DNA from 2 places in the Pseudomonas sp. NPDC078416 genome. Region 1 is predicted to be linked to the other one. Evidence: riboswitches for the same ligand, from Rfam matches in the RefSeq annotation. Region 1 holds a riboswitch; the other holds the start of a gene.
What was found. A riboswitch is a leader RNA that binds a small molecule or an ion and turns the genes downstream of it on or off. The one in region 1 is predicted to bind cobalamin.
Positions count from the first base shown of each region.

Region 2: it holds a riboswitch for cobalamin, as region 1 does, so the genes downstream of both, ACQKEN_RS24870 (ABC transporter substrate-binding protein) here and cobW (cobalamin biosynthesis protein CobW) in region 1, are expected to answer to the same signal.

Region 1 is NZ_JBNNGV010000006.1:97,727-115,790, reverse strand. It holds gene metH (methionine synthase) at 1-2,791, opposite strand, end outside; gene ACQKEN_RS09190 (acyltransferase family protein) at 3,277-4,296, shown strand; gene nfuA (Fe-S biogenesis protein NfuA) at 4,403-4,996, shown strand; gene cobM (precorrin-4 C(11)-methyltransferase) at 5,233-5,979, opposite strand; gene ACQKEN_RS09175 (cobalamin biosynthesis protein) at 6,141-6,566, opposite strand; gene ACQKEN_RS09170 (CbtA family protein) at 6,563-7,282, opposite strand; gene ACQKEN_RS09165 (CbtB domain-containing protein) at 7,294-7,497, opposite strand; cobalamin riboswitch at 7,595-7,826, opposite strand; cobalamin riboswitch at 7,952-8,176, shown strand; gene cobW (cobalamin biosynthesis protein CobW) at 8,305-9,396, shown strand; gene cobN (cobaltochelatase subunit CobN) at 9,399-13,163, shown strand; gene ACQKEN_RS09150 (AAA family ATPase) at 13,259-14,299, shown strand; gene ACQKEN_RS09145 (vWA domain-containing protein) at 14,353-14,979, shown strand; gene ACQKEN_RS09140 (hypothetical protein) at 15,016-15,282, opposite strand; gene ACQKEN_RS09135 (sigma 54-interacting transcriptional regulator) at 15,671-17,008, shown strand; gene ACQKEN_RS09130 (AAA family ATPase) at 17,060-17,584, opposite strand; gene pnuC (nicotinamide riboside transporter PnuC) at 17,590-18,064, opposite strand, start outside.
Region 2 is NZ_JBNNGV010000054.1:1,018-13,571, reverse strand. It holds gene ACQKEN_RS24895 (LysR substrate-binding domain-containing protein) at 1-222, opposite strand, end outside; gene ACQKEN_RS24890 (MFS transporter) at 461-1,747, shown strand; gene ACQKEN_RS24885 (glucarate dehydratase family protein) at 1,793-3,067, shown strand; gene ACQKEN_RS24880 (ABC transporter ATP-binding protein) at 3,590-4,384, opposite strand; gene ACQKEN_RS24875 (FecCD family ABC transporter permease) at 4,381-5,412, opposite strand; gene ACQKEN_RS24870 (ABC transporter substrate-binding protein) at 5,424-6,425, opposite strand; cobalamin riboswitch at 6,569-6,766, opposite strand; gene ACQKEN_RS24865 (aspartate/glutamate racemase family protein) at 7,011-7,733, opposite strand; gene ACQKEN_RS24860 (aldo/keto reductase) at 7,794-8,789, opposite strand; gene ACQKEN_RS24855 (ATP-dependent Clp protease proteolytic subunit) at 9,103-9,660, shown strand; gene ACQKEN_RS24850 (hypothetical protein) at 9,738-9,902, shown strand; gene ACQKEN_RS24845 (general stress protein) at 10,022-10,204, opposite strand; gene ACQKEN_RS24840 (endonuclease/exonuclease/phosphatase family protein) at 10,334-11,083, opposite strand; gene ACQKEN_RS24835 (MFS transporter) at 11,242-12,468, opposite strand.

The DNA of each region.
Region 1 (18,064 bases):
ACGTCGGCTTCACCGGCTGATAGCCGGCCCAGTCGAACTGCGGTTTCTTGGCGATGGCCGCGCCGTAGCTCAGGCGCTCGGTGCGGGCGCTGCGGGCGGAGGTGCGCTCACGCACTTCAACGTATTCGGCGCGGGTCTTCTCGATGAAGCCGGCTTTCAGCTCCTTGGACAGCAGCTGCGTCGCCACGCCCACGGCGCGGGAAGCGTCGGTGACGTAGATCACCGCGTCGTTGCTGTACTTGGGTTCGATCTTCACCGCCGTGTGGGCTTTGGAGGTGGTCGCGCCGCCGATCATCAACGGCAGGTGGAAGTCCTGACGCTGCATTTCGCGGGCGACGTGAACCATTTCGTCCAGGGACGGCGTGATCAGGCCCGACAACCCGATGATGTCGCACTTCTGCTCGCGGGCCACCTGCAGGATTTTCTCCGCCGGCACCATCACGCCGAGGTCGACGATGTCGTAACCGTTGCAGCCCAGCACCACACCCACGATGTTCTTGCCGATGTCGTGGACGTCGCCCTTGACCGTCGCCATGAGAATCTTGCCCTTGGCTTCCGGCTTGTCGCCTTTCTCTTCTTCAATGAAAGGGATCAGGTGCGCCACGGCCTGTTTCATCACGCGAGCGGATTTAACGACTTGCGGCAGGAACATCTTGCCCGAGCCGAACAGGTCGCCGACCACGTTCATGCCGGCCATCAGTGGGCCTTCGATGACCTCGATCGGGCGCTTGAAAGACTGGCGCGACAGCTCGGTGTCTTCAACGATGTGCGTGGTGATGCCCTTGACCAGCGCGTGCTTGAGCCGCTCGTTGACCTCCCAGCCGCGCCACTCTTCGGTTTCCGCTTCCTTGACCGAGCCGTCGCCCTTGTACTTGTCGGCGAGGGCCAGCAGCGCATCGGTGCCTTCCGCCGTGCGGTTGAGCACCACGTCTTCCACCGCGTCGCGCAGTTCGGCCGGGATCTGGTCGTAGATCTCCAGCTGGCCGGCGTTGACGATGCCCATGGTCAGGCCGTTGCGGATCGCGTACAGCAGGAACACCGAGTGAATCGCCTCACGCACCGGGTTATTGCCACGGAACGAGAACGACACGTTGGACACGCCGCCGGAGGTCAGCGCATGGGGCAGCTCGTCGCGGATGTAGGCGCAGGCATTGATGAAGTCGACGGCGTAGTTGTTGTGCTCTTCAATGCCGGTGGCGATGGCGAAGATGTTCGGGTCAAAAATGATGTCTTCCGGCGGGAAGCCCACTTCGTTGACCAGAATGTCGTAGGAGCGCTTGCAGATTTCTTTCTTGCGCGCCTCGGTGTCGGCCTGACCGGCTTCGTCGAAGGCCATGACCACCACCGCCGCGCCGTAGCGCTTGCACAGTTTTGCGTGATGGATGAACTGCTCGACCCCTTCTTTCATGCTGATCGAGTTGACGATGCCCTTGCCCTGGATGCACTTGAGGCCGGCTTCGATGACTTCCCATTTCGACGAGTCGATCATGATCGGCACGCGAGAGATGTCAGGCTCGCCGGCAATCAGGTTGAGGAAGGTCACCATCGCCTTCTTCGAATCCAGCATGCCCTCGTCCATGTTGATGTCGATCACCTGGGCGCCTGCTTCGACCTGCTGCAGGGCGACTTCCAGGGCTTCGGTGTAGTTGTCTTCGCGGATCAGGCGGGCGAAGCGGGCAGAACCGGTGATGTTGGTGCGCTCGCCGACGTTGACGAACAGCGAGCTGCGATCGATGGTGAACGGCTCCAGACCCGACAGGCGGCAGGCCTTGGGGATTTCCGGAATCGGGCGCGGCGCATAGGGCGCGACGGCGTTGGCGATGGCCTTGATGTGTGCCGGCGTGGTGCCGCAGCAACCGCCGACGATGTTGAGGAAGCCGCTCTGGGCGAACTCTTCGACGACTTTGGCCATCTCTGCCGGGGCTTCGTCGTACTCACCGAACTCGTTGGGCAGGCCGGCGTTCGGGTGGGCCGACACGTGGGTTTCGGCTTTATTGGACAGCTCTTCCAGATACGGCCGCAGCTCGCTGGCGCCCAGCGCGCAGTTGAGGCCCACGGAAATTGGCTTGGCGTGGCGCACCGAGTTCCAGAACGCTTCGGTGGTCTGGCCGGAGAGGGTGCGGCCGGAGGCGTCGGTGATGGTCCCGGAAATCATGATCGGCAGCTCGAAACCCAGCTCGTCGAACACGCCCTGAACGGCGAAGATCGCGGCCTTGGCGTTGAGGGTGTCGAAGATGGTTTCGATGAGGATCATGTCCGCACCGCCTTCGATCAGCCCTTTGGTGGCCTCGGTGTAGTTCTCCACCAGTTCGTCGAATGTGACGTTGCGGTAGCCGGGGTTGTTGACGTCCGGGGACAGCGAGCAGGTGCGGCTGGTCGGGCCGAGCACGCCGGCGACGAAGCGCGGCTTGTCGGGGGTTTCCAGGGTCTTGGCGTCGGCGACCTGGCGGGCCAGGCGCGCGCCTTCCACGTTCAGCTCGTAGACCAGCGCTTCCATACCGTAGTCGGCCTGGGACACCTGGGTGGCGTTGAAGGTGTTGGTTTCAAGAATGTCGGCGCCGGCGTCGAGGTATTCCTTTTCGATTGCGCCAATCACGTCGGGCCGGGTCAGGATCAACAGGTCGTTGTTGCCCTTCACGTCGCTCGGCCAGTCCGCGAAGCGCTTGCCGCGGTAGTCTTCTTCCTCCAGTCGATAACTCTGGATCATGGTGCCCATGCCGCCGTCGAGGATCAGGATTCGCTGTTGAAGAGCCTGCTGGAGTGCTTGAAGACGCGCGCTGCGATCTGACATGAGGTTACCCGGACGAAGAAGTACAAAATAAGGTGGCGCTGAAAAGTGCGAAATAATAGCAAACCTGCGCGGATTTAAATCATTCCGGGATTTACATGAATTCTGTTCATGTTAATCGGGTGATTCTTTCTGATCGGGGCGCATTCTGATTGCATGGCTTGAGCGAACATCGTTATCGACCTGTCGGAGCCGGCTTGCTGGCGAAAGCGGCATTTCATCCAACACCGCAGCGAGCGGCCAGACGGGTTCGCCAGCAAGCCGGCTCCTACGGGTTTTGCGAAACGCTGCTTCAGGTGTCAGCCCCGCATACGCTGTTTGAAACGCTGAAACCCTTGTAATACATGGCGCGCAGCCATTATGCAGCCCGTCAGTGAGGGCGAACCTTTTCGCAACTTATGAAGTCGGACGTTGGGAGTCGCTCTTCGACACCCGCTCTGTTTTTGCGTGGGACCGAGGGTCAATCCAGACGAAGCAAGAGGTTGCAGATGTTGATTTCGGTTCAGGCCCTGCGGGCGCTCGCCGCGTGGGCTGTTGTGTGTCACCACTTCATGCAGATTTTTTTCGACTTCCATCCGAGCGGGCCGGTCGGTCGCTTTTTCACTGAAAAAGGCGCCGTCGGTGTCGACATTTTTTTCGTCATCAGTGGTCTGGTCATCTACCTGTCGACGGTGGACAAAGATATTCCTGCCGGCCGTTTCATGCTCAACCGTGTCATTCGCATCGTCCCCGCGTACTGGCTTTACACGCTGGTGATGGGCCTGCTGGTCCTCGTTGCTCAGCCGCTGCTGCCCCACCAAGTCGTTGACTGGCAGAGCTTTGTGCTGTCGCTGCTGTTCATCCCTTCGGAAAACCCCGGCGGCTACGGCCTCTATCCCACCCTCAACGTGGGCTGGACGCTGAATTACGAGATGCTGTTCTACGTGCTGTTCTCCATGGTCTTCCTGTTTCAGCAACGTCTGCGCCCGTTGATTCTGGCGGCGGCGCTGTTCGCCATTACCGACGTGCTCGGCCGTTCGGGGCTGGTCAGCCGGTTCTACGCCAACGACATCGTTTATGAGTTCCTGCTCGGCATTTTCGTCGGCGTGATGTATCGCCGGGGCTGGATCAGCGAGCGGCTGTGGCTGCCATTAATTGCCATCGGCGCTGCGCTGTTCACCATCGACCACCTGCAACCGGCGCCGCGCATCATCAACTGGGGCCTGCCGAGTGCGGTAATCGTGGTGGCCTGCATCTCCCTCGAACCGTACCTGCGCGGCTACCGTTTGCTGAAAGTCATGGGCGACTGCTCGTACTCGGTGTACCTGCTTCACGTGCTGGTGCTGTATGCGGGTTGGCTGGTCAGCGAGCGTTATGGTCTGAACCCGTACCTGGTGTTTGCGGTGTGTGTGCCGGTCATCGCGATGGGCGCGTGGCTGAGTTATGAGTGGATCGAGAAGGGCTTGTACCGGCGCATGAAAGGTTGGCTGGACCAGAGACGGGCGAGCAAGGAGGCGGCGCTGTCCTGACCGTCGCCGGGGTGGTGGTCGGGTCACTTACCCGACTAAAACACTAGGGCTTTGTCAGGCGCAGTTGATTGGCGTAAACTCCGCCCCACGTCTGCGAGGAATTTTCATGACCGCTATTACGATTACTGATGCCGCCCACGATTACCTGGCCGATCTGCTCGAGAAGCAGAACACACCCGGCATCGGCATCCGCGTGTTTATTACCCAGCCTGGCACCCAATACGCTGAAACCTGCATTGCCTACTGCAAGCCGGGCGAAGAAAAACCCGAAGACACGGCCATCGGCCTGAAAAGCTTCACCGCCTGGATCGACGCCTTCAGCGAAGCGTTTCTGGATGACGCCGTCGTCGATTACGCCACCGATCGCATGGGCGGCCAGCTGACCATCAAGGCGCCAAACGCCAAAGTACCGATGGTCAAAGCCGACAGCCCGATCAACGAACGCATCAATTACTACCTGCAGACCGAGATCAATCCGGGCCTTGCCAGTCACGGCGGCCAGGTCACCTTGATCGATGTCGTTGAAGAAGACGCGGCGAATATCGCCATTCTGCAGTTCGGCGGCGGTTGCCAGGGTTGCGGTCAGGCGGATGTGACGCTGAAGGAAGGCATCGAGCGCACCCTGCTGGAGCGCATTCCCGAGCTGACCGGTGTGCGTGACGTGACCGACCACACCCAGAAAGAAAACGCGTATTACTGAGAAGTAACCGCGTTGCACGCAAGCCCCGACGAGTTCGGGGCTTTTTTGTGGGCCGTGGTGAGTGACGGTGGTGATGGTCACTGTAGGAGCGCGCTTGCCCGCGAAGCAATTTTCCAGACAATTCTCTAGTGATTGACCCACCGCATTCGTCCGGATGCGGCCCAGACCAAGCGCGCTCCTACGGCCTTCGGCCAGAATCAAAGGCAGATCGGGTTGGTTTCGGGTGCATCGTTCGGCTAGGGCCTGTAGAGATGGGCATGGCCCGCGCGATACAGCGACGATTCGCTGAATACGTCGTTGCCCAGCACGCGACCCACCAGAATCAGCGCGGTGCGGCGGAATCCCTTGGTCCGTACCTTCTCCTCAATGTCCTCCAGTGTGCCGGCGACCCAGTCCTGATCCGGCCAGCTGGCGCGATGCACCACGGCAATCGGGCAATCAGCGCCGTAATGCGGGGTCAGCTCGGCGACGATCTTGCCGAGGTTGTTGACCCCCAGATGGATCGCCATGGTCGCTTGATGCCGGGCCAGATCGCCGAGGGCTTCGCCTTCGGGCATGTCGGTTTTGTCCGCGTAGCGGGTCAGAATGACACTCTGGGAAATGCCCGGCAGCGTCAGCTCGGTGCCCAGCAGCGCGGCGCACGCAGCGGTGGCGGTGACGCCGGGGATGATTTCGAAGGGTATCTGCAACGCGCGCAGGCAGCGGATCTGCTCACCAATGGCGCCATACAGGCTCGGATCGCCGGAATGCACCCGCGCCACATCGTGGCCCTGTGCATGAGCGGATTTCATCAGCTCGATGATCTGCTCCAGGTGCAAAGAAGCGCTGTTGGTCACCTGAACCGCCTGATGGCCCTCCAGCACCGCTTCAGGTACCAGAGAACCGGCGTAGATGATCACCGGGCACATGCGGATCAGTCGCTGGCCTTTGACAGTGATCAGGTCCGGATCGCCGGGGCCGGCGCCGATGAAAAAAACAGTCATGGGGTGTCCTGATTGGAATTCATTTGAGCTTCTGTTTTGCTTTCGTGGGACCGGCTTTAGCCGGGAAGGGGCCTGCAGGTACACCCTCACATTTGCATGTGTGACGCCTGACGCCTTCCCGGCTAAAGCCGGTCCCACTAAAAGCCCGCGTCCAGCGCTTATCACGTGTTGGCACGCTGTGCACTCGCCAGCGCAAATGTCGCGTGGGGGCTTTTTCGGCGGGGGATGATCAGCGTCGCCGGCGAGCCGGTCAAACGGGTCGCCATTGCCAGTGCCGCACTTTCAGCCACGCCGTAGCAACCGGTGCGCTCGAAAGCGATCTCCGATCGATGGCTGAGCTGGGTCTCGTAACCTGCCAGTTCAGCCGCACTGAAAAACCCGATCGTCAGGCCCAGCCCATGACCCAGTTCCGTTAACCCCGCTTCATCCGACTTGCCGTCGATCGAGGCAAGGGCGGCAATGTCCTGCGGTTCAAGCCGACACTCCGGCAAACTGTCTTCGATCAATTGCCGAAGCTCCAGTGCCGAACAGCCGCGCTGGCAGCCGAGGCCGACCACCCACAGCTGTCGATCGCGCACATCATTCACAGGGCGGGGTTCAGACCGGGTCGCGTCGCGGGTGCATCACTGCGACGAAACAGCCAGGCGCTGATCCAGCCCAGGGCAATCCAGAACGCAGCATTGGTCAGCAGCGACGCGATCTTGAATTGCGCTTCGAGGGCTTCCGGGGCCAGTGCCGAATGCACCGCCGGCTGCGGCGCGCCGACAATGTGCGGCACCACCAGAATCACTGCACCCACTGCCTTCAGCAGCCAGTGTTGAGCAAACACTATCAGCGCCAGGCCCACAGCCGTGGAAGCGGCAGTGCCGACCCACCAGATCTGCCGCTGCGTCAGGTCCGCCGCGACGGTACCGGGCAGTTCGGGCGGCAGGCCGAGGGTCGGGGCCAGCACGAACACGGCATAACCGGCCAATCCCCAGAGCACGCCTTCTCTAGCGCTCATCGGCGTACGCAGGGTGTACAGCGCTGCCAGCATCAAAGCGAAACCGACTGCCACCACCAGATTGCCGCCCGCGGTCGACAGCACGCGCTGCCAGCCGTTTTCGGGCTCCCACGCCTCTTCGTCATGGACGTGACCGGCCATGGCGCCCTCGGCATGCTCGTGCATTTCGACGGCGGGTGCTTTCTCGTAGGTCTCTCCCTTCAAAATCAAAGGCGCGACCCAGAAGCTTTGCAACAGCGTCAACAACAGGGCAGCGAGCAGTCCGGTGAACCCGGCCGTTTGCGCGATTCGCTTGAACATGGCGGCAGGTCTCAATGGCAGGGGAAGGCGGAGCTGTGACGGGTGTCGTGTGCCGCGTTGTGCACCGCATCGATATGGGAGAAGCCGGCGAAGTAGACCAGAAACGCGCCGAGAAACATCGCGCTGACCGCGGCGACAAGGCGCTGGCTCAGGGTGGCGGTAACAACCGTCGTGATGGTGGTGCCGGACGTCTGGCGGGGTGTGCTGATGGACATGGCGCTTCCCTCTGAAGTGGATTCAGCGGACGGAAAGGCGCGAAGACACCGCAGGCGAAGGCCGGCAGCGATCAACAGCGCCCGCCCACCGCGGGTTGTTAGGTAACGTTATCGGGCCGGTCTCCGGGCTCGCGAGGGGCGCATGCAACAGCCGTTAAGCCGTCGTGCCTTCAAGAATCCCCTTCCCATGTCGTTGCCGACACAGTGGATCTGATTCTTCACTTGCTTACCGTTGCGGGGGCAGCACCGGACTGATACACACCCGAAGGTCTGCACGCACCGGTTTCCCGTTTCACCCTGTGAAGGGCACCCGTAACAAGGTGTGTAGGAGACCACGGGCTGTTTCACGCGTCAATCGACCCGTCAGTCCATGCATCAGTGGATGCGGCGATCGATGCGTAAATTGGCGTAGCAATCGTTGCAACAGCGCGATTGACCGACTTCCAGTCACTGCGTAGCCTTGCGCACTTGAGGTTCGCCGGCCGCCTGGATGAAGGCCACCGGCGCTAAGAAGGGAATGCGGTTTCAAGCCGCAGCTGCCCCCGCAACTGTAAACGGACAGCTTCATTGCACAGCCACTGCGCGAGCGGGAAGGCGCGATGAATGCCAGTCGCCTGACGATGCCTGTCAGCGACCGGCCGCCGTGAGCCAGGAGACCTGCCTCGAATCGGACCGCCTGCAAGCGGCCGAGGAATTCCACTACAACCGGGCGGGGTGATCCGGTGGCGAATCGAACCGCGCGCCTGCTTCCGCCGGCCCTGCGCTGTTTTCGTCCTCGTTGCCCTGCCGCATGCCTGAGGGCAACCGATGAAAACACTGGCCAAACTTCCCGTCACCATCGTCACCGGCTTTCTCGGCTCGGGTAAAACCACCTTGCTGCGGCACATGCTCGACAACGCCGAAGGCCGACGCATCGCCGTCATCGTCAACGAATTCGGCGAGCTGGGCATCGACGGCGACATCCTCAAGCAATGCACCATCGGCTGCACCGAAGAAGAAGCCGTCGGTCGTGTGTACGAACTGGCCAACGGCTGCCTGTGCTGCACCGTTCAGGAAGAGTTCTTCCCGGTGATGCAGGAACTGGTGGCCCGTCGCGGCGACCTCGATCACATCCTCATCGAGACCTCGGGCCTGGCCCTGCCGAAGCCGCTGGTGCAAGCCTTCCAGTGGCCGGAAATCCGCAACGCCTGCACCGTTGACGCCGTGATCACCGTGGTCGACAGCCCGGCCGTGCTCGCCGGCACCTTCGCCGCGTTCCCGGATCAGGTCGACGCCCAGCGCAAACTCGACCCGAACCTGGACCACGAATCGCCGCTGCACGAGCTGTTCGCCGACCAACTGGCGAGTGCCGATCTGGTCGTGCTGAACAAGGCCGACATGCTCGACGCTGACGCGCTCGCCGCCGTGCGCGCGGAAGTCTCGGAAGAACTGCCGCCGGCAGTAAAAATCGTCGAAGCGAACAGGGGCCAGCTGCCGATCAGCGTATTGCTGGGCCTGGGCGCGGAATCCGAGCTGCACATCGATGGCCGCAAGACCCACCACGACCACCACGAAGGCGACGACGCTGACGATCATGACCATGACGCCTTCGACTCGATTTCCATCACACTGCCCCAGGCTGATGAATCGCTGTTGCTCGATGCCCTGACCCAGGCCGTCGTCCAGCACGGCATCCTTCGCGTCAAAGGCTTCGCCGCCATTCCCGGCAAACCCATGCGCCTGCTGGTGCAGGGCGTCGGCACGCGTTTCGACAAGCATTTCGACCGCGCCTGGAAGACAGACGAAGCCCGTGAAACCCATTTGGTGCTGATCGGCCAGGAACTGGACGCTGGCGTGCTCGAAGCGCAATTGCGCGCCGCGGTCTCATTGCGTGACGCGGTCTCTGGGATCAAAGGCTAACCATGCACCTGCTGCGTACACAGCCCGGCGGCTTCGTTCCCGACGACAGCATTGCTGACCTGGGCCAGACGCCCGCCGAGCTGGTGATCCTGTGCAGCGCCGACTCAAATCTGGCGCTGCTGGCCGAAACTGCGCGGCAACTGCCCGACGACTACCCGAGTCTGCGCCTGGCCAATCCGATGCAGGTGCAAAACCATGCATCGGTGGATCTGTACGTCGACGAGGTGCTGCGCCACGCCAAAGTCATCCTGATTTCCCTGCACGGCGGTATCGGCTACTGGCGTTACGGCGTCGAGCGGCTGGTGGAACTGGCGGCGAAAGGGGTGAAGCTGATTCTGGTCCCTGGCTGCGATCGGCCGGACCCCGAGCTGAGCGCGCACAGCACGGAATCTGTCGAAGACCGCGAGCGGCTCTGGCATTACCTGCGTCAGGGCGGCAAGCACAACGCGCAGTCGCTGTTCAACTTCATCGCCACGCGCTGGCTGGGCGGCGACTACCCGTGGGTCGAGCCGCAGACCCTGCCGCGCACCGTGATTTACCACCCGCAGAACGCCAACGCCGACCTGGCCCGGTGGCAGGCCGACTGGCGCACGGATCAGCCGGTCGCTGCCGTGCTGTTCTACCGCTCCCACCTGCAAGCGGCGAACACCGGGTTCATCGATGTGTTCTGCGAGCGCTTGTCGGCCCAGGGCCTGAACCCGTTGCCGATTGCCGTCGCCAGCCTCAAGGAAGCCGGCTGCATGAGCGCGATACAGGACTGGCTCGACGAGGTGGACTGCGAGGTCATTCTCAACACCACCGGCTTCGCCCAATCCAGCCCGGACGCGCCGGATGTACGGCCGTTTCGCCGGGACATCCCGGTCATTCAAGCCATCTGTGCCCAGGACAACGAACCCGCCTGGCAGGCCAGCGCCCAAGGCCTGGGATCTCGCGATCTGGCCATGCACATCGCGTTGCCGGAACTGGACGGGCGCATCATCAGCCGGCCGATCAGCTTCAAGGACCTGGCCTGGCACAGCGAGCGCAGCCAGTCCGACGTGGTCTGCTACCGCGCCCAGCCGGGGCGCATGGATTTCGTCGCCGAACTGGCCCGGCGCTGGGTGCTGCTGGCCCGTACCGCCAACGTCGACAAGCGGGTGGCGCTGATTCTCGCCAACTACCCGACCCGTGACGGGCGCATCGGCAACGGCGTCGGCCTCGACACGCCGGCGGCCGCGCTGAACATTCTCAAGGCCATGCAGGCCCAGGGTTACCCGGTCGAGGACTTGCCCGAGACCGGCACCGCACTGATCCACGCCTTGCTCGGCGGCGTCACCAACGACCCGGACAGCCTCGATCAACGGCCGTGCCATCAGAGCATGGCCATGGACGAGTACAGGGCGGCGTTTCAAGCCCTGCCCGAAGCCAATCGCGATGCCGTCATCGCGCGGTGGGGCGCCCCTGATACCGATCCCATGTGCCGCGACGGGCGGATGATGATCGCCGGCCTGCGTTTCGGCATGACCTTCGTCGGCATTCAACCGGCGCGGGGCTATAACGTAGACCACAGTGCGGTGTATCACGACCCGGATCTGGTCCCGCCCCACGGCTATCTGGCGTTTTACTTCTGGCTGCGCAAACGCTATGGCGCCCACGCCGTCATCCACGTCGGCAAGCATGGCAATCTGGAGTGGCTGCCGGGCAAAGGCGTCGGCCTGTCCGAGCACTGCTGGCCGGACGCAATCCTTGGCCCGATGCCGAACATCTACCCGTTCATCGTCAACGATCCGGGCGAGGGCGCCCAGGCCAAGCGCCGTACCCAGGCGGTGATCATCGACCACCTGATGCCACCGCTGACCCGCGCCGAAACCTACGGGCCGTTGCGCGATCTCGAACTGCTGGCCGACGAATATTACGAAGCGCAGCTGCTTGACCCGCGCCGTGCCCGGGAGCTGCAAACGGACATTCTCAGGCTGGTGCGCGAAACCCATATCGACCGCGAACTGGCGATGGACGGGGATGCCAACAGCGAGGACGACGCCGCCGTGTGGCTGCCGCGTCTGGACACCTATCTGTGTGACCTGAAGGAATCGCAGATCCGCGACGGCCTGCACGTGTTCGGCGAATCGCCCACCGGGCGGCTGCGCATCGACACGCTGTTGGCGATGGTGCGTGTGCCTCGCGGTGATGGTCGCGGCGGTCAGGCCAGTCTGTTGCGAGCGTTGAGTCAGGCGCTGGCGCTGGATTTCGACCCGCTGGACTGTGATCTCGGCGCGCCATGGATCGGCGATAAACCTCAGGCATTACATGAGGTGAGCACTGATCCGTGGCGCACCACGGGCGATACCCGCGAGCGCCTGGAGTTGCTGGCAGCACAGATGATTGAGCAGATTGCCAGCGCATTACCGCTCAGTAATCGCTTCGAAAACAAAGGCTTGTCAGAGGTTGTTCAGTCTCTGCATGAGGTGGTGATTCCGCGCCTGGACGCCTGCGGGCCTGCCGAAATGGCGAACCTGCTTAACGCGCTAAGCGGTCGCTTTGTCCCCGCCGGCCCGAGCGGCGCCCCCAGTCGCGGTCGGCTGGACGTGCTGCCTACCGGACGCAATTTCTTCTCCGTGGACGTCCGCAACCTGCCGACCATGACGGCTTGGCGCATTGGCTTCCAGTCAGCCAATCTGTTACTGGAGAGGCACTTACAGGATCATGGTGACTATTTACGTCAACTTGGGCTTTCGGTCTGGGGCACGGCGACCATGCGCACCGGCGGTGATGACATCGCCCAGGCCATGGCGCTGATGGGCGTGCGTCCGGTGTGGGCGACGGGCAGCCAGCGCGTCGATGACTTCGAAATCCTGCCGCTGAGCCTGCTTGATCGGCCGCGGGTCGACGTGACCCTGCGGGTTTCCGGTTTCTTCCGCGACGCGTTCGCCAACCTGATCCGCCTGTTCGATGCGGCGGTGCAGGCCGTTGCCGCGCTGGACGAGCCCGACGACATGAACCCGCTGGCCGCCCGCGTTCGCCAGGAGCGCGAACAATTGCTGCGCGACGGTGTGGATGCCGAGCAAGCGGCGAAGCAGGCCGGCTGGCGCATCTTCGGCGCTAAGCCAGGGGCCTATGGCGCGGGGGTGCAGAACGCCATCGACGGGCGCTTGTGGCAGAGCCGCGAGGACCTCGCCGAGGTCTACCTGAACTGGGGCGGCTACGCCTACGGCGGCAGCGACGAAGGCACGCCGGCCCGCGATGGTTTTGCCAAGCGGCTGAGCCAGGTCCAGGCCGTGCTGCAGAACCAGGACAACCGCGAGCACGACTTGCTGGATTCCAACGATTACTACCAGTTTCAAGGCGGCATGCTGGCGGCGGTGGAAAGCCTGTCGGGCGAGAAGGTCGCCAGTTATCACGGCGACCACAGCCAGCCCGATCTGCCGAAGATCCGTACGCTGAAGGAAGAGCTCAACCGGGTGGTGCGATCGCGGGCGGCCAATCCGAAGTGGATCGAAGGGGTCAAACGCCATGGCTACAAAGGCGCCTTCGAGATGGCGGCGACGGTGGATTTCCTTTTCGCCTTCGACGCCACCACCGAGCTGATCGACGATCATCAATACGCGCTGCTGGCCGATGCCTATCTGCTGGATGCCTCGACCCGCGAGTTCATCCAGCAGCACAACCCCGACGCGCTGCGGGACATGACTGAGCGCATGCTCGAAGCGCAGCAGCGCGGCTTGTGGCAGGAACCGGGCGAGTACCGCGAGGCGCTGGAGAATCTGTTGCTGGACATCGAAGAGTCATGAGTCAAACGCCAACGCTTACGGCGCGCGCCTACACCTCGTGCGTCGATCATCGACATGCCACGACCTTACTATCAGATGTGTGAACAGAGCCCGACATGACCGACACCCCACATTTCCCCCTGGCCGCTGTCGTCGGTGCCGATGACCTCAAGCTCGCTTTGTGCCTGACCGCCATCGACCCGAAAATTGGTGGCGTGTTGATCGAGGGGCCGCGCGGCATGGCCAAATCGACCCTGGCCCGAGGGCTGGCGGATCTGCTGGCCAGCGGTCAGTTCGTGACGCTGCCGCTGGGGGCGACCGAAGAGCGCCTGGTCGGCACGCTGGACCTTGACGCGGCGCTGGGCGAAGGCCGTGCGGCATTCTCGCCGGGGGTTCTCGCCAAGGCGGACGGCGGCGTGCTGTACGTCGATGAAGTCAATCTGCTGCCGGACCATCTGGTCGATCTGCTGCTGGACGTGGCCGCCAGCGGAGTCAATCTGGTGGAGCGCGATGGCATATCCCATCGCCACGCAGCGCGCTTTGTGCTGATCGGCACCATGAACCCGGAAGAAGGCGAACTGCGCCCGCAGCTGCTCGACCGTTTCGGCCTGAACGTGGCGTTGAGCGGGCAGACAATCCCGGCGCAACGCGGGCAGATCATCCGCCGCCGGCTGGATTTCGACGCCGCCCCTGAAGCGTTCTGTCAGCAATGGGCCGCGCAGCAGCAGGCGTTGAAAGCCCGTTGTGAAACCGCCCGGGGCCTGTTGCCGAACATTGAACTGGATGATGTCAGTCTGGACCTGATTACCGAGCGTTGCTTTGCGGCCGGGGTCGACGGTCTGCGGGCGGACCTGGTCTGGTTGCGGGCGGCCCGAGCCCATGCCGCTTGGCGCGGCGGTTTGCATATCACCGAGGCGGACATCGACGCTGTGGCCGATTTCGCCTTGCGCCACCGTCGGCGCGAACCGCAACCGCCCCACCAGTCACAGTCCGAACCGCCTGCGCCGTCAGAGCAACGTCCGCCGAAACCCGACAACGGTGCTCAGCCGCAGCCTGACTCGGCAGAAAAAGGCGAGGGCAGTTGGGGTGAGTTGCCCGCCCGCAACGTGCAGGCGGGCAATCGCAAAGAAGTGCCCCGCTGGCCAAAAAAGCCCTAGGCATTCGCCCCCGCCTGTCGAAGGGGGCGAATGCCAGCCCTCGACCGGGCACACTGGGCGGCGGCCGAAGCGGCACTGCCCGCCCTGGTGCCGACGGCGCGATTGCGTGGTTGCCGACCTTGCTCCGAGGTCGCCCTCGGGTGCGCAGCGATCTGGTCCATCAGCCCCGCAGTCGCCGGCCGGAGCAGCTCTGGCTGGTGATCGTCGACGCGTCGGCATCGACCCGGCGTAATCAGGCGCTGAGTCAGGCAAAGGGTTTGTTGGCGGGGGTGTTCGATGATGCGTATCGGCAGCGCGCCAGACTGGCGTTGCTCACCGCCAGCGGCAAGGGCGCGCGCTGGCAGCATCAGGGCCTGAAAGCCGGCGCTGCATTGCAGCCCTGGCTGGATGCATTGGGCGCTGGGGGCGGCACGCCGCTGTTCGATGCCATCAATCAGGCAGCGGACTGGTCTTTGCGCCGGTACAAGCGCTACCCGGCGGAACAGCAACGGGTGCTGATTCTCACGGATGGGCGCGTCAAGGACATGCCGGCGCTATCAGCACGACCGGCGCAGCCGCTTGCCATGTTCGGCGGTCCCGTGCTGTTGATCGATATCGAGCGCGGGCCCATTCGACTGGGCCGCGCGCGGGACATCGCCTTGCAGCTAAACGCTGACTACCGCCACATCGACGACTGCTGACAACGCTTCGTCGGCGGGTGCTTCATCAGCAGGCATTCAGGCAGGCATGGTCCACGGCTCAAGGCTGTAGCCTTCGCCGCTGATCTCGGCACGGGCCTGTTCGAGAAACTGCGCCAGTTGTTTCGGATCGGAGTAAGCGCTGCTCGGGATCTGCTTGCGGCCAATGCGGGTGCTGGTGCGGTCGACGACGGTCAGGCTCAGTTCACCGTTGCCATCCTGCGGGGCCCAGGCCACACACTGGAAGGGTTCAAAGGCGTGGCCGGCAATCAGCAAAGCATCGTTGAAGCGCAAGGGGGCGTTCATGGACTGTCCTCAAAGTGCCCGTATACGTTGTGCACCGGCGGCGGGCGTTTCGCTCGGTGGCTACTGGTGTTCCTACTTGTACTGATGACCGTCCCCCACGACTGAGTCACACCCATTCCTGAAATTTCCTGATTTATTTTAATCGGTGCTTTAGCCGCGCTTCCTCCCCATGCCTGGGCCAAACTCAGGCGAGGCCAGCCTTTCCACGGCCAGGATCGCTGGATGACGCACCCAAGCGCTAAGCACGTTTCGATCTTAGGCTTATAGAGAATCGATCCAAGGGTGCGTCAAAAACCTTGCTATGGTGTCAATCGGCCTTCACAAGCCACTGTTTATAAGAACCTTTTCTCCATGATGATTAAGCGACCCCGGCGCCAAGGAAACTCACATGCATGATCTGGCCTCCATACGCCGCCTGCTGATCGTCGAACCGTGCGAGGAATGCCTGCAACTGGTTCCCGGCTTGCGCATCGCCGGTTGGGATGTCGACAGCTGCACCCTCGAAGAAGCGGCGTTGCGTCCCTGTGACGTCGGCCTTATCCGTCTGCTGCCCGAGCACTTCGAACACCCTGAAGTGGTCAAGTCGCTTATCTCCCGAAGCAACACCGAATGGATCGCCGTGCTGAACAGCGAGGACCTGCGCCGCGAGCACATCGGTGATTTCGTCTGCGAGTGGTTCTTCGATTTCCATACCTTGCCCTTCGACGTTGCCCGAGTGCAGGTCACGCTGGGGCGCGCTTACGGCATGGCGCGGCTGCGTGCCAAAGGCGCCAGCTCTGCCAGCGGTGTCCCTCATGGAGAGAACCCTGGCCAGCAACTGCTGGGGGAAAGTCGGCCAATGCGCGAGTTGCGGCGATTGCTGAGCAAGCTGGCGCCCACCGAATCGCCGGTGCTGATCCGCGGCGAAGGCGGCACGGGCAAGGAATTGATTGCACGCACGCTGCATTTGCAGTCCCAGCGCCGCGAGCGGCCTTTTATTACGATCAACTGCGGGGCGACGCCAGAGCATTTGCTGCAGGAGGCGTTGTTCGGCGTACCGGGCGACGGAGTCGACGCGACACGTCAGCGCAAAACGGGGCGCATCGAAGAGGCCAACGGCGGCACGCTGTTTCTCGACGAGATCGGCGATTTGCCGCTGGAGGTCCAGGCGAATTTGCTTCGGTTCCTGCAGGACCGGCATATTGAAGTGGCGGGCGAGCGGATTCCGGTCGATGTGCGCGTGCTGGCGGCGACCCATGTCGACCTGGAAGCGGCCATTCGCATGAAGCGTTTTCGCGAAGACCTGTATTACCGGCTCAACGTGTTGCAGGTGGGCACCTCGCCTCTGCGCGAGCGGCACGGCGATCTGGCCTTGCTGGCCAATCACTTCGCCCAGTTCTACAGCCGGGAAACCGGCCGGCGGGCGCGCAATTTCAGTCAGGACGCACTGGTCGCCATGGGCAAGCACGACTGGCCCGGCAACGTGCGGGAGCTGGAAAACCGGGTGCGTCGCGGGCTGGTGCTGGCGGAAGGGCGGCAGGTCGAAGCGTTCGACCTGGGGCTGCTGGGGGAAGAGGAGTTCAGCTCCAGCATGGCCACCCTGGATGAATACAAATCCCGGGCGGAACGGCAAGCGCTGTGCGATGTGCTGACCCGTCACAGCGATAACCTCAGCGTGGCGGCCAAGGTGCTCGGTATTTCACGGCCGACGTTCTATCGCTTGTTGCACAAACATCAGATTCGTTGAAAGGGCGTCCGGCGATTTATCCGCCGGCGTTCACCGCCGGCGTGTAGGCATTCAGTCGTCAAGCAGCTGGCCGACCCGCTGTAATGCCCGCTCGCTGCGGTCCCGCCAGCTCCCGCCAATCACCTCGAAAGGCTGCCCGTAGTCCACCAGCCATTGCCGGCTGGCCTCGAAGAATGCCTGGCGTTCGCTCAGGTCCGGTTGGCAACGCTGGCCGTCGCCGATCCATTCGACGCCTTCCGGTGACAGCAACAGGTGCAGATCGTACCGGCGTTGGGCGAGGGCGGTTTCGAGCCACGCCGGGCAGTCGTTGAACAACGTGCGACTCCAGAGGATGTTGCTGAGCAAATGGGTGTCGAGGATCAGCAGCGCCGGCCTGATCGCCCGGGCGGCGTCTTCCCACGCCAGTTGCTCATGGGCGATGACATCGATGTCTGCGTAAACGGTGTCTCGCTGGACTTCATCGATGTACTGGCGCACGTACTCGCCCACCAGCACGCCACCGAACTGCCGCTGAATCTCTTCCGCCAGCCAGCTCTTGCCGCTGGACTCGGGCCCCGTCAGTACCAGCACTTTCATCCCGGTCAACGCGCCAGCGCAGGGTCGGCGCGCCAGTCACGCCAGCCTTGCACGGCGAGCAGGGTGAACAGCGCGTAGAGGGCGGCGGTGAGGTACAACGCCTTATACAGAAACAGCCCGACGAAGATCACGTCCAGCAGGATCCACAGCGGCCAGCACTGCACGCGTTTCTGCGCCATCCAGACCTGGGCCACCAGGCTGTAACCGGTCAGTGCGGCGTCCAGCCAGGGTTGTGCAGCATCGGTGAAGTGGGCCATGGCCGCGCCAAGCACAAGGCTGACCACCGCGCCGGCCACCAGACTCAGCAACAGGCTGCCGCTGCCCAGCGAGGTGACGATACGGCCGCTGTCTACCGCGCCACGGCGGGTCCACTGCCACCAGCCATACACTTGCAGCCCGGCGTACACCACCTGCAGCAACATGTCGGAGTAGAGCTTCACGTCAAAGAAGATCCAGGTGTAGAGCAACACCATGATTAAG
Region 2 (12,554 bases), on a different contig from region 1:
CTCCAGCAGCGTCTGCGCTTCGATGAAAAACGCCCGACCCGCTGCGGTCAACGCGACGCTGCGGGTGTTGCGGTTGAACAGCTGAACGCCCAGCGAATGCTCCAGCAGCTGGATCTGCCGACTGAGGGGCGGCTGGGTCATGTTCAGACGTTCGGCAGCCCGGCGGAAGTTGAGTTCGGTGGCGACGGTGGTGAAGCAGCGCAGTTGGGCAAGCTCGAACATTGATCTATTCCGGGTATCAATCAACAGTCAATCTAGATTAGACGGGAACAATGTGCCGGTCCATGATCGGTTCACTACCTGCATTTCCCACGCTCATCCCAAAAAAAATACAAAGACCGGGAGTCGCACCTTGAACCGCACCGTTCCCATCAGTGAACCCCTTCACAGCGCAGATCCCACCGTACTGGCCCGCGCGGCCGCAAAAGTGAAGCGCCATGTGTTGCCGTTGTTCGTGATCATGTTCATCGTCAACTACATCGACCGCGTCAACATCGGCTTCGTCCGCAGCCACATGGAAACCGATCTGGGCATTGGCGCTGCAGCTTACGGGCTCGGCGCCGGTTTGTTCTTCGTCGGCTACGCGCTGTTCGAAGTCCCGTCGAACATGCTCCTGCAACGGTTCGGCGCCCGCGCCTGGCTGACGCGCATCATGTTCACCTGGGGCGCAGCGGCGATGGCGATGGCCTTCGTGCGCGGCGAAACCAGCTTCTATGTGCTGCGCTTCATCCTCGGCGCGGCAGAAGCGGGGTTCTTCCCGGGCATCATTTATTACTTCACCCAGTGGCTGCCTTCCAGCGAACGCGGCAAGGCCATGGCCATCTTTCTCAGCGGCTCGGCCATTGCGTCGGTGATCTCCGGGCCGGTGTCCGGCGCCTTGCTCGGCGTCAGCGGCATGAACCTGCACGGCTGGCAGTGGATGTTCATCATCGAAGGCTTCGCCTCCATCGCCTTGTGCGGCTTCGTCTGGTTCTGGCTGCAGTCCCACCCTCGCGAGGCGAAATGGCTGACTGAAGAGGAGAAGGGCGCACTGATCAGCGCCATCGACGCGGAACAGCGCGCCCGGGAAGCGGTTCAAGTGGTCAAGCCGTCGATCTTCAAGCTGCTCGCCGACCGGCAGATCATGCTGTTTTGCTTCATCTACTTTTCCGTGGCCCTGACCATCTACGGCGCGACGTTCTGGCTGCCGAGCATGATCAAGAAGATGGGCAGCCTCACCGATTTCGAAGTCGGCCTGTTCAACTCGATCCCGTGGATCATCTCGATCATCGCCATGTACGGCTTCGCGGCGCTGGCCGCACGTTTCAAACATCAACAGGCGTGGGTCGCGGTCACCCTGGTGATTGCTGCCTGCGGGATGTTCATGTCCACCGTCGGCGGGCCGATCTTCGCCTTCGTCGCCATCTGCTTTGCGGCCATCGGTTTCAAGGCGGCGTCCGCACTGTTCTGGCCGATTCCCCAAGGCTACCTGGACGCGCGTATCGCAGCGGCGGTGATCGCGCTGATCAATTCCATCGGCAACCTCGGCGGCTTCGTGGCGCCCACCGCGTTTGGCTTTCTGGAGCAAAAAACCGGCTCCATTCAAGGCGGCATGTACGGCCTGGCACTGACCTCGCTGGTGGCAGCCGTGGTGATCTTCTTCGCCCGCACCGCGCCGAAGGGCAACCCACACCGCCCAAAGCTTGAAGACGCTGCAGCACTGCAAGCAGCCGCGTCGCTCCGCTCGGCGTCAAGCGTTAAACCCTAGCCCCAAACTCTTCGCCTTAACCCCTGATTGACCGGGAGAAGTCATTTGAAAATCACACGCGTCACCGTCACCCCGATTGCCTTCCGCGATCCGCCGTTGCTCAACGCCAGCGGTATCCACGAGCCCTTCGCCCTGCGCTCGATCATCGAAGTCGAAACCGACAACGGCTACCTCGGCCTGGGCGAAAGCTACGGCGATGCCCCGGCTTTGGCGATCCAGCAGCAGTTGCAAAGTCAGTTGATCGGCATGGACCCGTTCAACCTCAACCACCTGCGGGCGGTGGTCAAAGCTACAGTGGCGGCGAACAAACCCACTTCGGTGGCGGGTGCCGAGCTGGCGCCGGGTTCCCACGCCAGCAAAGCGGTGAGCAATGCCTATTCGGCGTTCGAAGTCGCCTTTCTGGACGTGCAGGCACGCTCCATGAACCTGCCGCTGGTTGACCTGCTCGGCGGCGCCGTTCGCGACCGCGTTCCGTTCAGTGCGTACCTGTTCTTCAAATACGCGCAACATGCCGAGTCGCCCTACGCGCCAGACAGTTGGGGTGAAGCGCTGAGCGAAGAACAGATCGTCGCCCAGGCACGGCGGATGATCGACGCGTATGGCTTCAAGAGCATCAAACTCAAAGCCGGCGCCCTGGACCCGGAACACGAAGTGTCGTGCATCAAGGCGCTGAAAAAGGCCTTTCCGGGCTACCCGCTGCGCATCGACCCCAACGGCAACTGGTCCCTGGAAACCTCGATCCGCATGGCCGAACTGCTCGGCGACGACCTGCAATACTACGAAGACCCAACGCCTGGGCTGGAAGGCATGGCCGAACTGCATAAACGTACTGGCCTGCCGCTGGCGACCAACATGGTCGTCACCGACTTCGACGAATTCCGCCGCAGCGTCGCGCTCAACAGCGTGCAGATCGTCCTCGCCGACCACCATTACTGGGGTGGCCTGCGCGACACCCAGGCGCTGGCAAAAATGTGCGACACCTTCGGCCTCGGCGTGTCCATGCACTCCAACTCCCACCTGGGGATCAGCCTCATGGCCATGACCCACGTCGCCGCCGCCGTCCCCAACCTCGACTTCGCCTGCGACACCCACTACCCATGGCAAGAACCGGACGAAGAAGTCATCAAAGGCGGCAAACTCCCCATCATCGACGGCTGCGTCCACCTCACCCGCGAACCCGGTCTGGGCCTTGAACTGGACTACGACCAACTGGGCAAACTCAACGACCAGTTTCTGACGTGCGGCATTCGCCAGCGTGACGACGTGCGGCAGATGCAGAAATACAAACCGGAGTGGAAGGCGGTGAAGCCGCGGTATTGAGGTGGGGTGGGAGCTATCAGCGGGCCGGAGGCCAAAACGCGGGATGACGCGGAGCGTCACGGGATGCATGCCCACGCTGAGCGTGGGTACGATCATTAATGACCCACCGCGTTCGCCAGCAAGCCGGCTCCTACAGACAATTGCGTGCAGTCAGTGGGACCGGCTTCAGCCGGGAAACTGTTGATCTGCTCTAACGCGCTTTTGATCTTCGTACACAAAAAGCCCAGACACCACCAAACGCGACTTGGGTGCAGGCTGAACGCAGACGACGCGCAGTGGGCCGAGCCGCATGGATGCGGCGAGAGCGCCGTCAGGACATGGATGTCCGTTCGGCGCGGGCCCACGGAGCGTCGTCGGAGTGAGGGTATTCCGACGCAGGAGGAACCTAGCCAGGAACAGGCACCCTTGGTTACTTGGGGATGGTGCGACTTTCGACTTTTCCAAGTAACTCGCCGAAGGCGAAACAGTCTGCCCCCAGGCAGACGCCCTTGATCTTAAGAATCTTGATCTTGATCTTGATCTTTAAGGGGAACCCGCCCGCAACCGCAAAACCCGGGCCCCGTCAAACGGATCAACCAACCAATGCCCCCGCACCCCAAAAACCTCACCCAATAGTGCCGGCGTCAACACATCAAAGGGCGAACCCAACGCCACCAGCCGCCCACCGTCCATCACCGCCAGACGATCACACCCCAGTGCCTGATTCAAATCATGCAACGCCACCACCGTCGTCACCGGCAAATCCTGCACCAACTGCAAAATCGACAACTGCTGCTGAACATCCAGATGATTCGTCGGCTCATCCAGCAACAACACCTGCGGCCGCTGCGCCAACGCCCGCGCAATATGCCCGCGCTGCTGCTCCCCACCCGACAACGTATGCCACGCCCGATGCGCCAGGTGCTGCAAACTCACATCCGCCAGCGCCTGCGCCACAATCCGGTCATCGTCCTCGCCCCACGGCGCCAGCGCCGACAGCCACGGCGTACGGCCCAGCTCAACCGCCTGCAACAGACTGATCGAATCACCGGTCTGTGCATGCTGCTCCACCACCGCCACCTGCCGCGCAATGTCCCGCCGGCTCAGCGTCGCCAAGCGCTTCCCGCCCAGGCGAACCTCGCCCCGCGAAGGCGCCTGAATCCCCGCCAGCAGCTTCAACAGCGTCGACTTCCCCGAGCCATTGGGCCCAACGATTCCCAGATTTTCCCCCGGCCGAATCGCCAGACTCACCCCACTGAGCAGTGGCGCGCCCTTGACCGAATAACTCAGGTCACTGCCTTCGAGCATGGTGCCAAGCACCTCCTGACGGGCGTTCATCGAGGACGATTCCCACGGACCAGAATCATCGCAAAGACCGGTGCGCCCACCAGCGCCGTGATCACCCCGATCGGCAACACCTGGCCCTTGATCAACGTCCTCGACAGCACATCGGCAGCGATCATGAACAGCGCGCCGATCAAGGCGCTCAAGGGCAACAACCGTGCATGGCGCACGCCGGCCATCAAACGTACCGCATGGGGAATCACCAGACCGACGAAGCCGATGGAACCGACAATCGACACCATCACCGCGGTCATCAGCGCGGCGGTGAGGATCAGCACAGCCTGCACCCGGCGCACCGGAATGCCCAGCGAAGCCGCCGAATCGCTGCCAAAGGTGAACGCATCCAGCGCGCGCCGATGCCACAGGCACACCAGCAAACCGAGCACCACGACCGGCACCGACAGCGCCACCGACGACCAGCGCACGCCGCTGAGATTGCCCAGCAACCAGAACATGATCCCGCGGGCCTGCTCGGCATTGGCCGACTTGGTAATCAGGAAGGAGGTCAGGGCGTTAAACAGCTGAGACCCGGCGATGCCCGCCAGGATGATCTGGCCGGCAGCGGTCTGGCCCCGCGAGGAGCGGGCGAGCAGGGCGACCAGCGCGAAGGCGGCGATCGCCCCGGCAAACGCGCCGGTCGACAGGGAGATCGTCCCGGCGCCGATACCGATGATCGCCACCAACACCGCGCCGGTCGAAGCGCCCGCGGAAATACCCAGCAAGTACGGATCGGCCAGCGGGTTGCGCAGCAGCGATTGCAGGACCACGCCCGACACCGCCAGCCCTGCGCCGCAGGTGGCGGCCACGATGGCCCGGGTCAGGCGGTAATTCCAGACGATGCCCTCGTCGATCGGGTCGAGGGGAAAGCCTGCGGCCCACAGCTTGTTGGCCAGCACCTGAACGATCACCGGCAGACTGATCGACGTCTCGCCGATGGCTACCCCCGCGAGCACCGCCAACGCGAGCAACGCGATCGCCCAGGCGCCATGCCCGAAGATTCGGACGACGCTCGACCGGGGCATGCTGACTGACGTCATTGCGCGTGGGTGGCCTGGGCCAGTTGTTCGATGCCGTCAAACAGCCGCACGCTGGATTCCATGGCGCTGGCGTCCATGATCACGATGCGATTGTTCTTCACGGCGTCCATGTTGCGGGTGACCGGGTCAGAGCGGAGGAAGGCCAGCTTCTTCTCGTGATCGTCAGCCGGGAAGCGCCGACGGTCCATCCGCGCGATGACCAGCACGGTCGGGTTGGCCTTGGCGATGGTTTCCCAGCCCACGGTCGGCCACTCCTCATCGGAGTCGATGACGTTACGCATGCCGAGGGTGTCGAGCATGAAGTTGGGAATGCCCTTGCGTCCGGCGACGTAGGGGTCGACGTTGATGTCCGGGCTGGAAAACCAGAACACCGCCGAGACAGGCGGATTGTCGTGGGCTTTTGCCTGCGCCACGGCCTGGGCAAGCCGGCTCTGGTAATCCGTGATCAACTGCTCGCCACGGTCCTGTACGTCGAAGATCTGCGCCAGCTGACGCAAGCTTTTGTACAGGGTGTCGATGCGGAAGGCTTCGAGGCGCGTGCCGTCGGCGCCGACCCGGTTGTTCTTGCCCTCGCAGTCGGACGGGAGAATGTAGGTAGGGATGCCCAGATCGCGGAACTGCTCGCGGGTGCCGACCGCGCCCTGTGGCCCGACCATCCACTCAAACTGCACCGGGACGAAATCCGGGCGTTTGCCGATCACCGATTCGAAGCTTGGCGCATTGTCGGCGAGGCGCTCGATGCCGTCGTTGAGGGTTTGGTACTGGGGCAGAACCGGGTTGAACCACAGCGACGTGCCCACCACATTAGGCCCCAGGCCCAGCGCATACAGCATCTCGGTGGCGGCCTGGCCGATGGTCACGGTTTTCTGAGGCGCGTGGGTGAAGCTCAGCGCTTCGCCGCAGTTGTCCACGGTCAAGGGGTAAACCGTCGACGCCGCGAGCGCGGCGGTGGGCAAGGTCAGGGTGACGAGCAGGGCAGCGAGGCGGCGCAGCGGCATGAACAGCGATCTCCAGAAAGCCTGAATGCATGGCGAAGCAGGCGCTGGAAAGTCCATCCCGACAGGCGCCCCAAAGATAAAGGCGCGCACAGCGTGCGCGAACGACGCACGAACGGGAGTCCTTCCCCGGACACCCCGCCGGTGAATGAATATGCTGGCCGGCAGGTCTCCTGACTGGCGCGTCATCGCCGTGCTTCGGCCTTCCCGGGGTTAACCCAGTGGCAAACAGGAAGCAGGGCTCGGCGCCTACAGTTGCGGGGACAGTTCCGTTTCAGCGCGAAGGCACGCGCCTGTGGATTCCCTATTAATTCCGAGTGGAAACCGGCGGCGGGGATACTAAACGATTCGGCGGGTGGAGGCGAATGCAGCGGCGGGAAGGGATGTTGCGCGTGCGGCATCGGGTACATCATCGATTCGAGTACCCGAGCGGATCCGGCACGGTACACGATCCGTAGAAGCCGGCTTGCTGGCGAATGCATGGTGTCAGGCGACAGAAACGTAACTGACCCACCGCGTTCGCCAGCAAGCCGGCTCCTACAGGGCGGCTTCAGCCATTCATTCGCGTAGTGCCCTTGAAGCTCACACCTACAACTTGAACGGCCAGCCGACAATCTTCTTCGGCCGTGGCGTGGCATAGGTCCGCACTTTCGAGGTTTTCAACCCCAGGCGCACCAGCGATTCCGCCAGTGCCACCGCTGCGGTCACGCCATCCACCACGGGCACGCCAGCGCGTTCACGGATGAGTTGATCCAGCCCGGCCATGCCGCCACAGCCCAGGCAGATCACCTCGGCCTTGTCCCGGTTCACCGCTTCGATGGCTTGCTCAACGATCGCCTCGACCGCTCGCTCCGGGAATTCCTCCAGCTCCAGCACGCTCATGCCACTGGCCCGCACCGACGCGCAGCGCTCGTACACCCCGGCCAGCTTCAGGCGGTCTTCGATCAGCGGCACGGTGCGGTCCAGCGTCGTGACCACGGCGTATTTATGCCCCAGCAGCATCGCCAGGCTGGCGGCCGCTTCGGTGATGTCCACCACCGGCACCTCGAGCAGTTCCTGCAAACCTTCGCGGCCATGCTCGCCGTAGCCGGCTTGAATCACCGCGTCATAAGGCCCTTCGTAGGACATGACCCGATCCATTACCGCGATGGCGGCCAGATAACTTTCAAAATTGCCTTCCACCGACTCGGCGCCGAAGCGCGGGGTCAGGCCGATGATTTCGGTGCCGGGGGAGGCCACACTGCGGGCCTGCTCGGCGATGGTCTCGGTCATGGATTCGGTGGTGTTGACGTTGACGATCAGAATTCGCATGGACAGATCTCGCGCAGAAAACAAGGCCGGGCGTCTGGCCCGGCGTCGTTGCCCACGATATCAGTCTTTCATTGGCACGGGCGCCTGCAGGGCAATGAAGCCCTGATCGCGCATGGCCTGCCAGAAACCATCCGGCATCTGGGCGTTGAGCGCGGTGACGTCTTCGATGATTCGCGAGGGCCGGCTGGCACCTGGAATCACGGCTGCCACCAGCGGGTTGGCGAGGACGAACTGCAGCGCCGCCGACTTGATATCGACCTGATACTGCCGGGCGATCTCCTGAATGTGCGCCACCTTGTCGAGCATCGCCTGGGACGCTTCCTGGTATTCGAAATGCTTGCCGCCCACCAACACGCCGGAGCTGTAAGGGCCGCCGACGACGAACTCGGCATTGTGCTGGCGAGCCTTGTCGAACAGCCGTTGCAGCGGCTGGTCATGGTCGAGCAGCGAATAACGACCGGCGAGCAGGAAACCGTCGGGCTGCGCTTCCTCCAGGTCCAGGGTCAGTTCGCACGGCTCGACGCGGTTGACGCCCAGGCCCCAGGCCTTGATCACGCCTTCTTCGCGCAAACGGGTGAGGGCGCGGAATGCCCCGGTGCGGGCGATGTTGAAATGCTCGATCCAGGCATCGCCATGGGCGTCCTGCGCGACGTCGTGGACAAACACGATGTCCAGCCGATCAGTGTTCAGCCGCTTCATACTTGCTTCAATCGAGCGCAGCGTGGCATCGGCGGAGTAGTCGGTGACGATCTTGTTTTTCAGGCCTTCGGCGAACGGACCGCTGCGGGTCTCGGTGTCGATCTCGTCGGAGATCAGCCGGCCGACTTTGGTGCTCAGGGTGTACTTCTCGCGGGGGACGCCGGCGAGTGCCTTGCCGAGACGCTGTTCGGACAGCCCGGCGCCGTAGATCGGTGCGGTGTCGAAATAGCGAATGCCCTGGTCCCAGGCAGATCGAACGGTGGCCGCCGCTTCCTCTTCATCGATGGTGCGAAACATGTTGCCCAGCGGCGCGGAGCCGAAGCCGAGGCGGCCGATGATTTTGTCGTGCAGACTCATGGGGGTGTCCTGTGCGGTGGGGCGTGTCTGATGGCGCGCGGTTCATGGCCCTGATCGAGCACGATGAAACCGGCGAAGCTTCTTTACTGACTGTGGATTGCTGCAGGGGTTCTTCGGAATGCGCGGCGTCTTCCTTTCACATGCTCAGCGAGCGGCTATCCTCAGCCCATGCAAATCTGGCTAGCTGCGGCACCTCAGTGGGAGCGGCTCCTGCAGTACCTCAGTGGGACGGGCTCCTGCGATATCTCTGTGGGACCGGCTTTAGCCGAGAAGAGGCCTGCGAGTAAGCCTTCCATGTCCAGCGAGGCCGCCAATGAGCGAGCACATCATTCATTTCCATTGCGGGGTCGACCAGGCCAGCACCGAGCATTTCCGCGATCGCTGCCTGGAAGCCCTGGGCAAAGGCGCGACCGGGTTGCTGCTGAATCTGTCGACCGCCGGCGGCAGCACCGCGCTGGGGTTCACGCTCTACAACTTCCTGAAATCCCTGAAAGTGCCGATCCGCGCGCTCAATAGCGGGAACATCGAATCCATGGGCATCGTGATCTACCTGGCGGCTCAGGAACGGATCGTCTGCCCCCACTCGCGTTTTCTGATCCATCCCATGAGCTGGTACTTCAACCAGAGCTCGGTGGACCACTCGCGCATGCGCGAATACCTGCGCAGCCTGGACAACGACCTGCAGCGCTACGTGAATATCTACCAGAGCGAAACCGTAAGCGCGGTGCACCCGCTGGACATCGGGCGCTGCCTGTCGGCGGAGGAGAAGGTCATCCGGGCCGAAGATTCGCTGGCGTGCGGCATTGCCCATCGTGTCGAGCAGCTGCAGTTTGCCGAAGACGCCGTGCACTGGACTGTCAGCGCCAGCTAAGCTCAATCCATTGAACCCGGTCGTTGTTGAACCCTCTGACTCTATTGTTGGCCCCATTGAAACGAGAGGTAACTGCCATGCAATCCCATACACCAGACGCTGCACCCGTCCCGCCGCGTCCCGCTCCTCAGCCGGGCGACGAAGAGACAGGCTTTGACGCCGACATGGATCCGGGCAATGAAGACCCGGGTTCCCAGTTCGATCGGGACGCAACGGTGCCGCTGATCGATCCGGATAAATGAGGGGGAGGGTGCCGCTGACAGCGTGCGCTTGCCATGGGGCATACGCCGCTTGGCTAACTGCTGCTCAAACAAAAGAGCGAGAGCCTTGGCCCTCGCTCGCTTCACTCACCCGCACGTCGTTACGACTTGCCGCCTGAGCCGCCTTTCTTGCCGGCGCCGCTCGCGCCTGCACCCGACTCTTTCTTCATATCGCTTCCGGCATTGCCGCTGCTTGAAGCTTGTCCGCCTTTCTTGCCGGCTTCGGACGCTTTCTCTTTATCATTCGCAAAATTGCCAGGGTTCGACTTTCCGGTGTTAGCCATGATCGCAGACCTCTTGTTATTGATAAGGCGAGGCAAGTGCCTCGCCTTAGTTGTGAGGGGGCGTTCCCGCAATGGTTTAACCCATCACTTGGCTTGCAGACCAACGGCGGTGTTGATGAATGCCCGCTGTTACATGTGAACTTCGACCGCCAACGGCAGGTGATCCGAGAGATGCGTCCACGGCCGCGTACCGAGGATTTTCGGGTGGTGGCTGGTGGCGTTGCGCAGGTAGATGCGGTCCAGGCGCAGCATCGGGAAGCGCGCCGGGTACGTCTTCGCTAGCCGCCCCTGGCTGCGCTCGAAGGCTTCATGCAGGTAGCCGCAGCGCTGCAGACGCTTGTTGCCTTGCAATTGCCAGTCGTTGAAATCGCCGGCGATCACCACCGGGGCGTCTTCGGGCAGGGAGTCGAGCAGGTCGCAGAGCAGGTTCAGCTGCAACTGACGGTGGCTTTCCAGCAGGCTGAGGTGCACGCAAATCGCATGGACTTCCGCGTGCCCCGGCACTTGCAGCACGCAATGCAACAGGCCGCGGCGCTCCGGCCCGGTGATCGAAATGTCCAGGTTGCGGTGGTGCAGGATCGGGTACTTGGACAGCAGCGCGTTGCCGTGGTGGCCGTCCGGGTAGACCGCGTTGCGACCATAGGCGAAGTCCGTCCACATGCTGTCGGCGAGAAATTCGTAGTGCGGCGTGTCGGGCCAGTCCTCGTATTTCGCGGCATGGCGGTCGTGGCCACCGAGGACTTCCTGAAGAAACACCAGATCGGCACCGGTGCTGCGCACGGCTTCACGCAACTCCGGCAGGATGAAACGCCGGTTCAGCGCAGTGAAGCCCTTGTGGGTGTTCACGGTCAGCACGCGCAGCTTATGGACTTCGCGCAACGTGGCCGGGTCCGGAGGGGTAGCGTTCGAGCCAGCGGGATCGGGGGTCACGCCCTCACTCCTGTTCGGTGGATGTGCTATTCCGACCGGGCCGCGAGGCGGCAGTTCAGCTTTTAACGGGCTGGCGCTGGCCGGGAGGCTTTGACTCAGCGCGGGCGCTACACCCGCGTGTCGACCGGCGCCCTGCGCGACAGCACCACCGCCAGCGTCAATGCCGCCACCGACAACACTGCAGCGGAAAAGAAAATCCAGCCATAACCCATGCCCAAAGCCACCGCGCCCATCAGCGGTCCGGCAATGGCCAGGGCCAGGTCGAAGAACACGGCATAAGCGCTAAGCCCGGCACCGCGACTGCTGTTGGGCACCTGCTTGATGGCTTCAACGCCCAGCGCCGGGTACACCAGCGACAAACCAAAACCGGTCAGCCCCGCGCCGATCAGGGCGAAGGTGGTGTCGGGGGCCAGCCACAGCATCAGCAGACCCAGGGTTTCCACCGAGATGCAGACGATCGCCGAGCGAAAGCCGCCGAAGCGGTTGATCGCATTGATGAACAGCAAACGCGCAACGATGAAGCAGATGCCGAACACCGTCAGGCACCAGGCCGCGCCTTCCCAGCCGCGGGCCACGTAAAACAGCGTAATGAACGTCGTCAGCGTGCCGTAGCCGATGGAGGACAGGGTCAGGCTCAGGCCGAACGGCGCCACCCGGCCGAACACCGAGAAGAAGGGCAGGCGCTCGCCGCGCACCACCGGGATCGCCGGTTTCTTGCGAATCAACAGCAGCGCCCCGGCCGCCAGCACGAACAACACCACCCCCAGGCTGGCAAAGCCTAGCGCGCCGACCATCACCACCCCCAGCGGCGCGCCTATGGCAATGGCGCCGTATGACGCAATGCCGTTCCAGGAAATCGAACGGGCCGTGTGCTCCGATCCGACCTGGCCGATGCACCAACTGATGGTCCCCACGCCGATCAAGCCTTGGGACGCACCGAGGAACAGGCGAGCGATGATCAGGATGGTCAGACTGACCCCGGCGAAACGCTCCAGCAGGATCGCCGCCAGGGTCAGCACGCCGCTCAATGCGATGCCGGACAGCCCGTAAACGATGGCGCGCTTGGTGCCGATGGTGTCGCAGATGCGTCCGGCTACTGGCCGACTCATCAGCGTCGCCAAGTACTGCGCACCGATCACCAGCCCCGCGACCACCGCGCTGAAGCCCAGCTGGTTATGCACGTAGCCGGGCATCACCGCGATGGGAAGGCCGATGCACAGGAAGGCGATGAAGGTATAGACGACGATGGAGACGATTTGCAGCGTGATCGCCATCGAACTGGCGTCTCTTGCAGGCGTATTGGCAGGCGTATCGGGCGGCAGGGCGGCAGACATGGGGGCGCTTCGCTGGAGCGGTGGGAGTGCCGCATCATCGCCCGTGGTGTCAGGAAATGAAAGCTGGCTAACGGTTTTCTCCAGAA